DNA from 3 places in the Tepidibacillus fermentans genome. Region 2 is predicted to be linked to each of the others. Evidence: riboswitches for the same ligand, from Rfam matches in the RefSeq annotation. Region 2 holds a riboswitch; each other region holds the start of a gene.
What was found. A riboswitch is a leader RNA that binds a small molecule or an ion and turns the genes downstream of it on or off. The one in region 2 is predicted to bind cyclic di-GMP.
Positions count from the first base shown of each region.

Region 1: linked by a shared signal. The riboswitch ahead of EDD72_RS07175 (RHS repeat-associated core domain-containing protein) and the one ahead of EDD72_RS04765 (Flp family type IVb pilin) in region 2 are both predicted to bind cyclic di-GMP.
Region 3: linked by a shared signal. The riboswitch ahead of EDD72_RS06620 (HD-GYP domain-containing protein) and the one ahead of EDD72_RS04765 (Flp family type IVb pilin) in region 2 are both predicted to bind cyclic di-GMP.

Region 1 covers NZ_SMAB01000009.1:40,952-44,233, forward strand. Annotated here, with positions in the region: gene EDD72_RS07175 (RHS repeat-associated core domain-containing protein) at 1-1,288, opposite strand, end outside; cyclic di-GMP riboswitch class I at 1,417-1,503, opposite strand; cyclic di-AMP (ydaO/yuaA leader) riboswitch at 1,727-1,878, shown strand; gene EDD72_RS07180 (dicarboxylate/amino acid:cation symporter) at 1,971-3,242, shown strand.
Region 2 covers NZ_SMAB01000005.1:76,325-79,606, forward strand. Annotated here, with positions in the region: gene cpaB (Flp pilus assembly protein CpaB) at 1-128, opposite strand, end outside; gene EDD72_RS04755 (pilus assembly protein TadG-related protein) at 142-1,068, opposite strand; gene EDD72_RS04760 (TadE/TadG family type IV pilus assembly protein) at 1,061-1,465, opposite strand; gene EDD72_RS04765 (Flp family type IVb pilin) at 1,611-1,820, opposite strand; cyclic di-GMP riboswitch class I at 1,955-2,041, opposite strand; gene EDD72_RS04770 (glycosyltransferase family A protein) at 2,202-2,651, opposite strand; gene EDD72_RS04775 (response regulator) at 2,721-3,282, opposite strand, start outside.
Region 3 covers NZ_SMAB01000008.1:7,955-11,236, forward strand. Annotated here, with positions in the region: gene EDD72_RS06610 (carboxymuconolactone decarboxylase family protein) at 1-321, shown strand, start outside; gene EDD72_RS06615 (late competence development ComFB family protein) at 653-907, shown strand; cyclic di-GMP riboswitch class I at 1,140-1,227, shown strand; gene EDD72_RS06620 (HD-GYP domain-containing protein) at 1,707-2,633, shown strand; partial or broken gene EDD72_RS13080 (methyl-accepting chemotaxis protein) at 3,124-3,282, shown strand, end outside.

The DNA.
Region 1 (3,282 bases), on a different contig from region 2:
TATTCGATTCTTCTCCTAACGATGACTTTTCCACTGTAATATGATGAAACTCGTTATATTGAATGGATATCGTTTCAAGCGGTCCCGAAACATTGGTCAAGCGCTTTTGTTCGTCAAATGAATATGTGTATATGTTTCCAAGAGCATCTACTTTTTTCGTTATATTGTAGTCTTCGTTGTAAAAATAAGCCGTTGAATGTCCTAATCCGTCGTAAACCGTTACTTGATGATCTCCGTACTCATATCTGTATAGTAAATCGCCCTCATGTGTCACTTTGGACACGCGATCTCCTGTATAAGAAAACTGCTTAGTGCCAGTTTGAGAATCTGTCACTGACAGAAGGCGATGCTCGTTGTCATATGAATACGATTCCGTCGTTCCATCAGGATGCGTGACTTTTCGCAGTTCATTGTTTTCATAGGTATACGTTGTTACACGGCCAAGTGGATCGGTCATAGATGTGATGAGCTGACCGGCATATTCGAATGTAACGGTACGTCCATCGGGACTTTTTATTTCAACCAATCGGCCTTGGGAATCGTAGCTCAAGTTCACGCGATTTCCATTGCGGTCCTCAACGGCGATTAATTTTCCGGCTACAGGGTCTGCGTTGGTTCGCCAAGGTGCATAATACCCTTTAAAAACATAAGTGGTTCCATGGGGTTGTGTTACGCGATATTCATCTTTCGAAATTCGTTTTAGGGATGACTTGGTGGATCCTTCCGCAGTGTAATAGCCTTTATCAAGCGGATAATAAATCGCCGGATCGCCATCATACTCATCCACTAATAAACTTTCGTCTTCTTTGTGATACGTATAATTCACCTTTGTTCCATCTGATTTAAATTCCGTGATATGAAACTCATCAAACATTTGTATGTAGTGATTATAAGGAAATGTCCAGCCATAACCGAAAGGTGACAAGCGATTCTTTTGGCTCGAATGATATAATCGCTGGATTGTCACTGGAAACCCATAAGAAGGGAGTATAAAGTCATCTCTTTGAACAAATGCATTCCCTTTTGGAATCTCTACAGGTTCCTCCAATACAGGTGGTTCCGGTGATTGGGCAAAGTGACTGTCGTTTAATAAACTTGGGATAGCTGAGTTGCCATCTGTAGATTGGTTATTAAATAACGAAGCAAATCCTTGGGAATACCCCGGCGGCTGTCCAGGCTGCGGAAGCCATTCTTCTAGAAAAGGATTTAAAAATGCTTCAGGCGTAGCCGCTTCAGCTTTTTTGGTCATTCCAGGCAAAACAGAATTTGTGATGAGCAGAATAACCATGAAATAAATAATAGATTTGTAGAGAACTCGTTTCTTCAAAACAAAAACAACTCCTTTCCATCTACGATTTCCCATCAGTCTAAACACAAGGAACACCGTCGATGAAAAGAGTTTTAACGCAGGAACCGTTCGGTAACCCAGCCATCCTAGCATTCACTTGCCTTAGACCTGTGGCTTTGCGTCCCCGGCTTTCGCCGGGTTTGCCTTTATCGCTGTTCAATTGTTCAAGTGATTTAACCTATATCAATTTCTATATCGGATCATTTTATAAAAATTTTACATTTTAGATAAAATTTAATAACTTTATTTTGTTAAAGACGATGTTTTAAATAGTTGTTTAATAGTTAAACAAACAGAGATCATGGAACGAATCTATACTTCAGGAGAAGCGCAAGATTGACTTTTATGTAAACTATTGTTAAGATAAAGTTAAATTGAATAGTCCGCACGCTGAATCATTTTTATATATGAGCGGAGGAACCAAGATTGTGGCATTGCCACTTGGGGTGAATTCTTAATGTACATTAAGGTAGGGCGACTCTCACGTCCGAACCCGACAGCTAACTTCGTAAGCGTCTCGAGGGGTAGGATCTCGTTTATTACGAGTCTTATTTTGGCGTATTTTAAGCCATAGAAGACTTTGCCCTTCTATGGCTTTATTTTATCTTCAAGGAGGTATGCTATGAAATTAACAGGAAAAATTTTATTGGCATTAGGATTAGGTGCATTGTTTGGTTTAGGATTAAATCTTTTTGCACCACATGTATTCCCATCAGTTGATCAATATCTTCTTACCCCACTAGGCAAAATCTTTCTTAATCTCATTAATATGTTAGTGGTACCCATCGTCTTTTTCTCTATTACCCTTGGAACAGCTGGAATTGGTGATCCTAAAAAATTAGGAAGAATTGGAAGTAAAACATTAATTTACTTTATCTCCACAACAGCAATTGCGATCATCATTGGTTTAGCTTTAGCACTTACCATTCAACCTGGAGCAGGCTGGCAATTTTCTGCTGAACAAGCTAATTTTAAACCAAAAGAAGCCCCACCTATTATGGAAACGTTGCTCAATATCATCCCAAAAAACCCCATTCAATCCATGGCAAATGGAGATATGTTACCTTTAATTTTCTTCTCAGTTTTCATTGGTATCGGAATCGCAGCCCTAGGAAAAAAAGCGCGAACTTTCCACGCTTTTGTTGAACAAGGAAATGAAATTATGATGTATTTAGTTACTCTCATGATGAAGTTTGCCCCATATGGTACGTTTGGTTTAATTGCCTCGGCAATTGGTAAACAAGGGTTTACTGCGATCCGTGCAATGGGATTGTACATGTCGGTTGTGATTCTTGCTTTATTCATCCATACGATTGCAACCTATGGTTCCATGATCTTATTCATTGCAAAAAGAAATCCGATCGACTTTTTCAAAGGATTCTTTCCAGCAATGGCCGTTGCTTTTAGTACATCAAGTAGTGGTGCAACACTACCGGTATCAATGAAAACAGCACAAGAAAATTTAAAGGTACCTGAACCCATTAGCAGTTTCGTTCAACCACTGGGTGCCACCATTAACATGGATGGTACTGCAATTATGCAAGGTGTGGCTACTGTCTTTATCGCCCAAGTTTACGGTGTTGATTTAACCTTTAGTCAAATCATCACTGTTGTTTTAACGGCGACACTTGCAAGTATTGGAACAGCTTCCGTTCCAGGTGTAGGCTTGGTTATGTTAACGATGGTGTTAAAATCGGTTGGTTTACCTGTTGAAGGAATTGGCTTAATCCTAGGTGTTGATCGACTCCTTGATATGCTTCGTACAGCAGTGAATGCAACTGGTGATGCGGCTTGTGCTGTGGTAATCACAAAGACAGAAGAAAAATATCATCCTGAATGGAATCAAGAGGAAGAATCGGTACCATATAGAGAAACTGAAGAACTCATAGGATAAGAAAAAAAATATGGGCTATTCTCTCTAAAAAATAGCCCAC
Region 2 (3,282 bases):
ACTTTTTTCGTTGGTTCAAGTGACTGATTCACCGTTTCTACCTTTGATAAATAAAAATAGATGAAAAAGGTAGTAGTAAGTCCAAGAAATAACGCGAGCAAGAATAAGTGTCGATTGGTCACTTTCATCTCTTTCTCTCCCCTACTTGACTAATTTCACCGCATATAATCCTGAATCTTTCGTGTTTTCATCATCCCAATCACCAGAGTAGATGTTTTTCATAAACCTTCCTGTAACATAGGAATCATTTCCATTGCCACCTACATTTTCAATATAGAAGGATGCAAACCCGATAATTTTTACCGTTTCTCTTCCGTTTAAATTCAAACTCTCGATAACAGGAAGGTAGATGATCCGTTTACAGTTTCGATTTTTTTTGGCTAAGTCATAGGTTTGGCATTCAGAATCATAAGCATCAAGATTGATTCGTTCCTTAATGACCCGTTCTGTTGGCCCTGACATATTACCTGTTTCCGTCTTTACTGAATCATTAATACTAAGTTTACTAATGTAACCATTTAATAGATTATTCTCATAATTAGAAGCCCCCGTCCCACCAAGTGCTAATGGACCGAAATTCCCATTGGCTACGTTGAACGGGTCGTATTTTAAGGTATATAAGGAACCAAATTGAAAACCATAATCTTCTGCATTAGGGTTAGGCGCTACTACTGATAATGGTACAATGCCTTTTGCACCCGAAAGTGGCTTAATCTGTGCTGTAGCAGTCGATTCTACTAATACATGATCAAAACCAAAAATTTTGGCAAAGAAAAATGGAACATCTCGCTTTCCAGCAACAGTAATTTTATGGTTGTCCACATTAACCGTAATGGATGGATCCATCACGCCATTTTCATTGGCAAATTGAATCGCGGTTTCTTTTGCCTGTTCAGCTCCATTTACCAATTCCTGTGCTCCTGAGATGGCAGCAGCATCAACCGCATCAGATAACTTCTGTTTTTCTAACATTAGATTCCCTAAATCGATGACCATCGCCGTCATTCCTAGAATGACAATCATGGCAAATAACATCATGATCGATATATTCCCTTTTTGGTTATTCAACTCGCATCACCGTCTTTGCCGTTATCGGAAAAGGATTGGGTAAAAGCTCTCCCCATATTGGGCCCCATAATGGGACTTTATAATCAATCTTCACTTCCACCTTCTCCCCTCTTTGGCGATACTCGTAAGCTGGGGAGATGGTAACTACAAGATTTGTTGGTTCTAAGGAATAGGTTTTTTCATCAATGATTTGCCTTATCTCGGTATCTGTCGCCCACACGGAACCATATCTTGCTCCATCTCTTGAAGCATTTTCAATCAGAAGATACGCATAAAAGATATGTCCAAATTCAATAATTCCTAGTAATAGAAGAAGAAGGATCGGAATCACTAGGGTAAATTCTACTAAGGATTGCCCCTCTTCCCCTTTGATCCGTTTTCGTAATCTCTTAATCACTCTTCTAACCTCCGATTCTCATAAGAGGTTTACTATTCTATAAAAGAAGCGCCTTCCGTCCTGTAAATAAGGCCCTACTTCGGATAGTAGGACCTTTCATAGGGTTAATAGAGATAATAATAAATTATTGCATGATCATTCCTTTTTATTGTTGGAGACTAGAGGTAACATTGGTGAACAAATCCCTAATACTAGTACCCATTAACGATAACGCTCCAATCACCACGACTGCAATCAGAGCAATGATTAAACCGTATTCTACCATACCTTGTCCAGCTTCATTTTCTAAAGATTTCTTTGCCCTTGACTTCCAATCCAACTGTTTCACCCATAATTTTGTGAAAAACTTTTTCATTTGACCATTCCTCCTTTTTAATATCGGCTCATTATGAATTCGGAGTAGCACAGATGGTGCGCAAATGGTCTGACTGCTAAGTCTAAGAAAAAAACTCCTCACATTGCTGAGGAGTTCGTCTATGTAACGAAGCAATCAGCAACCTGGCAATCATCGTTCATATGAACCTTAGACCCATGGCTTTGCGTCCTACCCTTTCGAGTAGTTTGCCTTTATTGATTGTTTTCTTTTGAGCCTTTCTTTACTTTAATTGTACGAAGAAATATAGGGTTTGTTATCTTTCTAACTTCCTATTTTTTACTAGGTAAAAACACATGTTTTCTGTACTTATATCCAAAAATTCAGGCAATTAAGTCCCTATTCCCTGCTCTCATTGACCTATCAGGATACTCGAATCGCTGAATTTGCCCCATGTTTGTTCCTTTTGTCATAATCCATAAGATCAATAATTTCCACTTGTTCACCATTTCTACATATTTCTTCTATCTTTCTTCCTATGATCTCTTCTTTTTCAGCCATTTCCTGTTCTAGGATCAACTTTACTTGAAAAGATTGGTGGTGCAATCGTTGGATAATTGCAAATGTGTCATCGCTTGAACCAAAGTCAATGATTGTCATTTTGATGGGTTTCCCATCGATACATTGCCAAAACCAAAGCGAACGAATCACCCATTCAATAATCGATTGATTATCTTTTGCTAAGATCAGGTAATGGGAATTATTGCTTCCTGTTTTTTTTGCTAATTTCATACAAAAATAGGAATAAAAAAGTTTAAAGCCAAGTAGAATGATTCCATAGAGGCATATGGTCCATAAAACTAAAGAAAGCATAGTGGCCCCCTCCTTAGTAGAGTATATGCCCCTATGCCTTATCTGGTTCGAGAAACGTTTTCTATTGGATTACGAAATGTGAACCCAACCATTTTTAATCGCTGTAATTACCGCTTGTGTGCGATCTTGGACATTCATCTTTTGTAATATACTACTCACATGATTTTTTACCGTTTTTTCACTGATAAATAATTTCTCACCAATCTGGCGATTACTATTTCCCTCTGCCAAGAGTTGAAGGACCTCAATCTCCCGTGGGGTTAATATGAGACGCCAATCGAGTGATTTGTCGATAAAAACGGATTCATGTTGAGAACCATGAAGCTCTTTATTACTTAGTCGACGATATTCTTCAATCACTTTCCCCGTGACTTGTGGATGAATATAGGCGTTTCCTTTTGCCACAGAACGAATCGCTTGAATTAAAGTCTCTGCTTCCATATCTTTTAATAAGTAGCCAGAAGCCCCTGCTCTTAATGTCTCAAATACATACCCTTCATCATCATGAATGGATAATATAATCACTTTGGATTTCGGAAAAATCTCTTTCACTTTTCTGGTTGCCTCAACTCCATTCATATTCGGCATATTGATATCCATCAAGATCACATCTAGCGTAACACCATGATAT
Region 3 (3,282 bases), on a different contig from region 2:
GTCAAGGCTATACTTTTTGCCCAGCATTATGCTGATAGCAGAGGGAATCCTACGGTGGATTCCTGGAAACGAATCGTTGAAGCTTACGGAACAACAAAAGCTTTGGGGATTTTAGGTGCGATACGGGCTATTATGATTGGAAATGCTTATGGTATCGCTTTGAGTGCATTTCGTAGCCGCCTGAGAGGTAAGCCTATTCAAAAAAGCAACTTGCTATACGAAATTAGTATGATTTTGAGCATCATGGTGTTCTTGCCGGTTGCTTTTATACATGGTCTCATCTCTGATATATTGAGAATTCCGATTATTCGGGTTGAATAAATAGGCAAATAAGCAAGAAAGACAAAGAGGATTCTAGATATGGGAAAAAGTAGAGTTGAACTTAAAAAGAAAATTTTTCAGAGGATAAGGCTGTTCCAAAAAGTCATAAATGAATGACTTTTTGGCGACAGCCTTTTTGCGAAAGATAAATAATAAAAGAATTGCCCTTTTTGGTATAATTAAGTTGCTAGACCAAACTTAAAATTTATCTTTTTCATGCGCTCAAGGCATGTGGAGAGTGTCTCACGACTAGTGTTAAAAAATGATTGAGCGTGTTTTTCAAATAATATTCTTATATGAAAGGGAGAGGGTTATGGAGGTATATAATTATATGGAAGAATTAGTTTATCGGTATATTGATGAAGTATTGAAAAAGTATAACAATGTGTGTAAATGTGAAAAATGCAGGCTAGATATGGCTGCATACGCATTAAATAATTTACCACCGCAATATACTGTAACAGAAAAAGGTAAATTATTTACTAAGGTTAAGGAAATGGAATCTCAATATGGAGTAGACATTATTAGAGAAGTAACGAAAGCAATAGAAGTAGTGTCTGAAGAACCACGACATGAAACTCACTAGCGTTGCATTATTACATCATGAACTGGATAATGTGCAGAACCACAATTGGAATAAACAAATTATGCTCCTCTTTTTCTTCTCTTAAAAAAATAATTTTGTTAACTAGAAATGAAAAATATCATGAAAAACAAAGAAATTTGTTGAAATATGTTGACAAAAATATAGTAAAAATTTAGATTAATATTAACATATATTAGAAATGCGTGTATAACAACAACGTATATATAAACAGATATACTAAGGGCAAACCTGCCGAAAGACGGGGACGCAAAGCCAAGGGCCTAAGGAGTAACATAATTCTATGGCAGCCGGTTGCATGAAAGCCTCTATGCAATTCGTGCACAGGGGCTTTTAGTGTATGCAGATGATTTGATTAAAGCTTAAAGTGAAATTTAGCCTAGATGGTGAAACATAAGATATTGACAGTGGAATTTGCGGAGCATAAGACCAAATGGAAGGACTGATTTGGCAATGAAAACGATTGAATACATAAATAGAACATACAGAACACTCGTTCCCTTGCGGGGGAGGGGGTAATACCTGTATTAATTTCAAAAAATCGGAAATCTATTTTTTGTTATGCAAATGTAAAACATAAACTCAAATATAAGGAAGGCCTATTTTCTCCAGCTGGAAAAATATGTAAATTTCAGCAGTGTAAAATAGGTCTTTTGATTTTTATTTAATTAATCTGTTGGGAAACATCATCCCCGTAATCAACCTCAAAATAGATTTAACCTAGTGATCGTAAATAAAAAGATTCGGACGCTAACCTTCTGAAAAGAAAGGGGTGGACAGGATGAATGAAAAGATGATGCAGATGAAAACCATGGAGAAAAAGGAAAAAGAATTGTATAAAACTATCTTTCTTTCCATCGGCGAAAGGGTGGTCACCACCGACCAGACAGGCTGGATAACGGCCCTTAACTGGGTAGCGGAGGAAATAACTGGCTGGAGTGAGGAGAAGGTAAAAGGCAGTCGCTTTGCTGAGGTTTTTAAACTTGTCAACGAGACCACAGACGAAGAAGCAAAAGCCATGGGCGATACAGCAAATAGAAAAGTCTCAGAAAGTCTTGAGCAAGTCATTAAAGAAGCCGAGGAATGGATGTACAGGCGAAAATTAATAGAGGAAAAAGGCTACCGCAAGGCTTTGATTAATACCCTACTTGTCACCCTATATGTTAAAAGTACGGAAACGATGGAGCATTCTCAGCGCATGAAAAATGATTGCCTGATGATAGGAAAAAGAATGAACCTTTCCGCAAAAGAGCTGGATGAACTGGCTCTTCTGACAGTGCTGCACGACATCGGCAAAGTGGGTATCAGGGGAAGTATCTTGCATAAGCCCGGTCCTTTGACAGCGGAAGAATGGGTAGAAATGAAAAAACATCCCGAAATCGGTTACCGCATTGCTCAAAATACCCCGGAACTGGCGGCTATTGCCGAATACATTTTGTATCACCATGAACGCTGGGACGGCAAAGGCTATCCCCGGGGCTTAAAAGGGGAAGAGATACCTTTATTCTGCCGTATTTTGGCTGTGGCAGACGCCTATGATGCCATGACCAATGACAGGACATACCGAAAAGCGCTGAGTAAGGAGGAAGCAATTGCTGAAATAAGAAGGAATGCAGGGACGCAGTTTGATCCGCAAGTAGTAGAAATATTTTTGCGCATAATGGTACAAGAACATAATATGAAAAAGAGGCAAAGCAGAGAAAAATAAGGGATTTATTTTTATCTTTATTAAAAGAAGTGGTTGCCTCTGTTGCGAAAACCAGCGCTTCCAGCCAAGAACTCTCCGCCACGGTGTAAGAAGCCAGCGCCTAGGTACAGAACGTCAATGCTTCGGTGGAACAGATTGCTTCAAGCATATTATCATGATGAATTGTAAAGGAGGGTGTGTTAACATGCCATTTTTTATATGGAAAACAACCCAAAGTTCAGCCGACCATTTTGATTATCATTCCGATTACGACAAACTCTATCAGTGTTTGACTAAATGTGATTTCACCAAGCCAATTGAAGTGGACATTCCCTCATCCAGTCCCCTCTATTTCGTAGTCGATATCTTAAACCGTGTTATCAACGAACGACAAGCTTCAGCCTCTACTACCTTAGCAGATTTAGACGTGATAGTCCAGCGACTGACCAATATGACATCTATTCGGCAGATGATTGTGAAAATTGGCGAGCAGACGAGCCAGCTTGCCAGCATGTCGGCTCAGACTGAGGAATTGAGAGCCGCCACTAATCAGGTCGCTGATTCTGCAACCAACTCCGCCACCTTCGTAGAACAGGCGGCATCAGTGGCGGCTTCTGGGGGAGAAAAAATTCAACAGGCGATTCAATTTGTCGAGCATTCCTTTGATGAA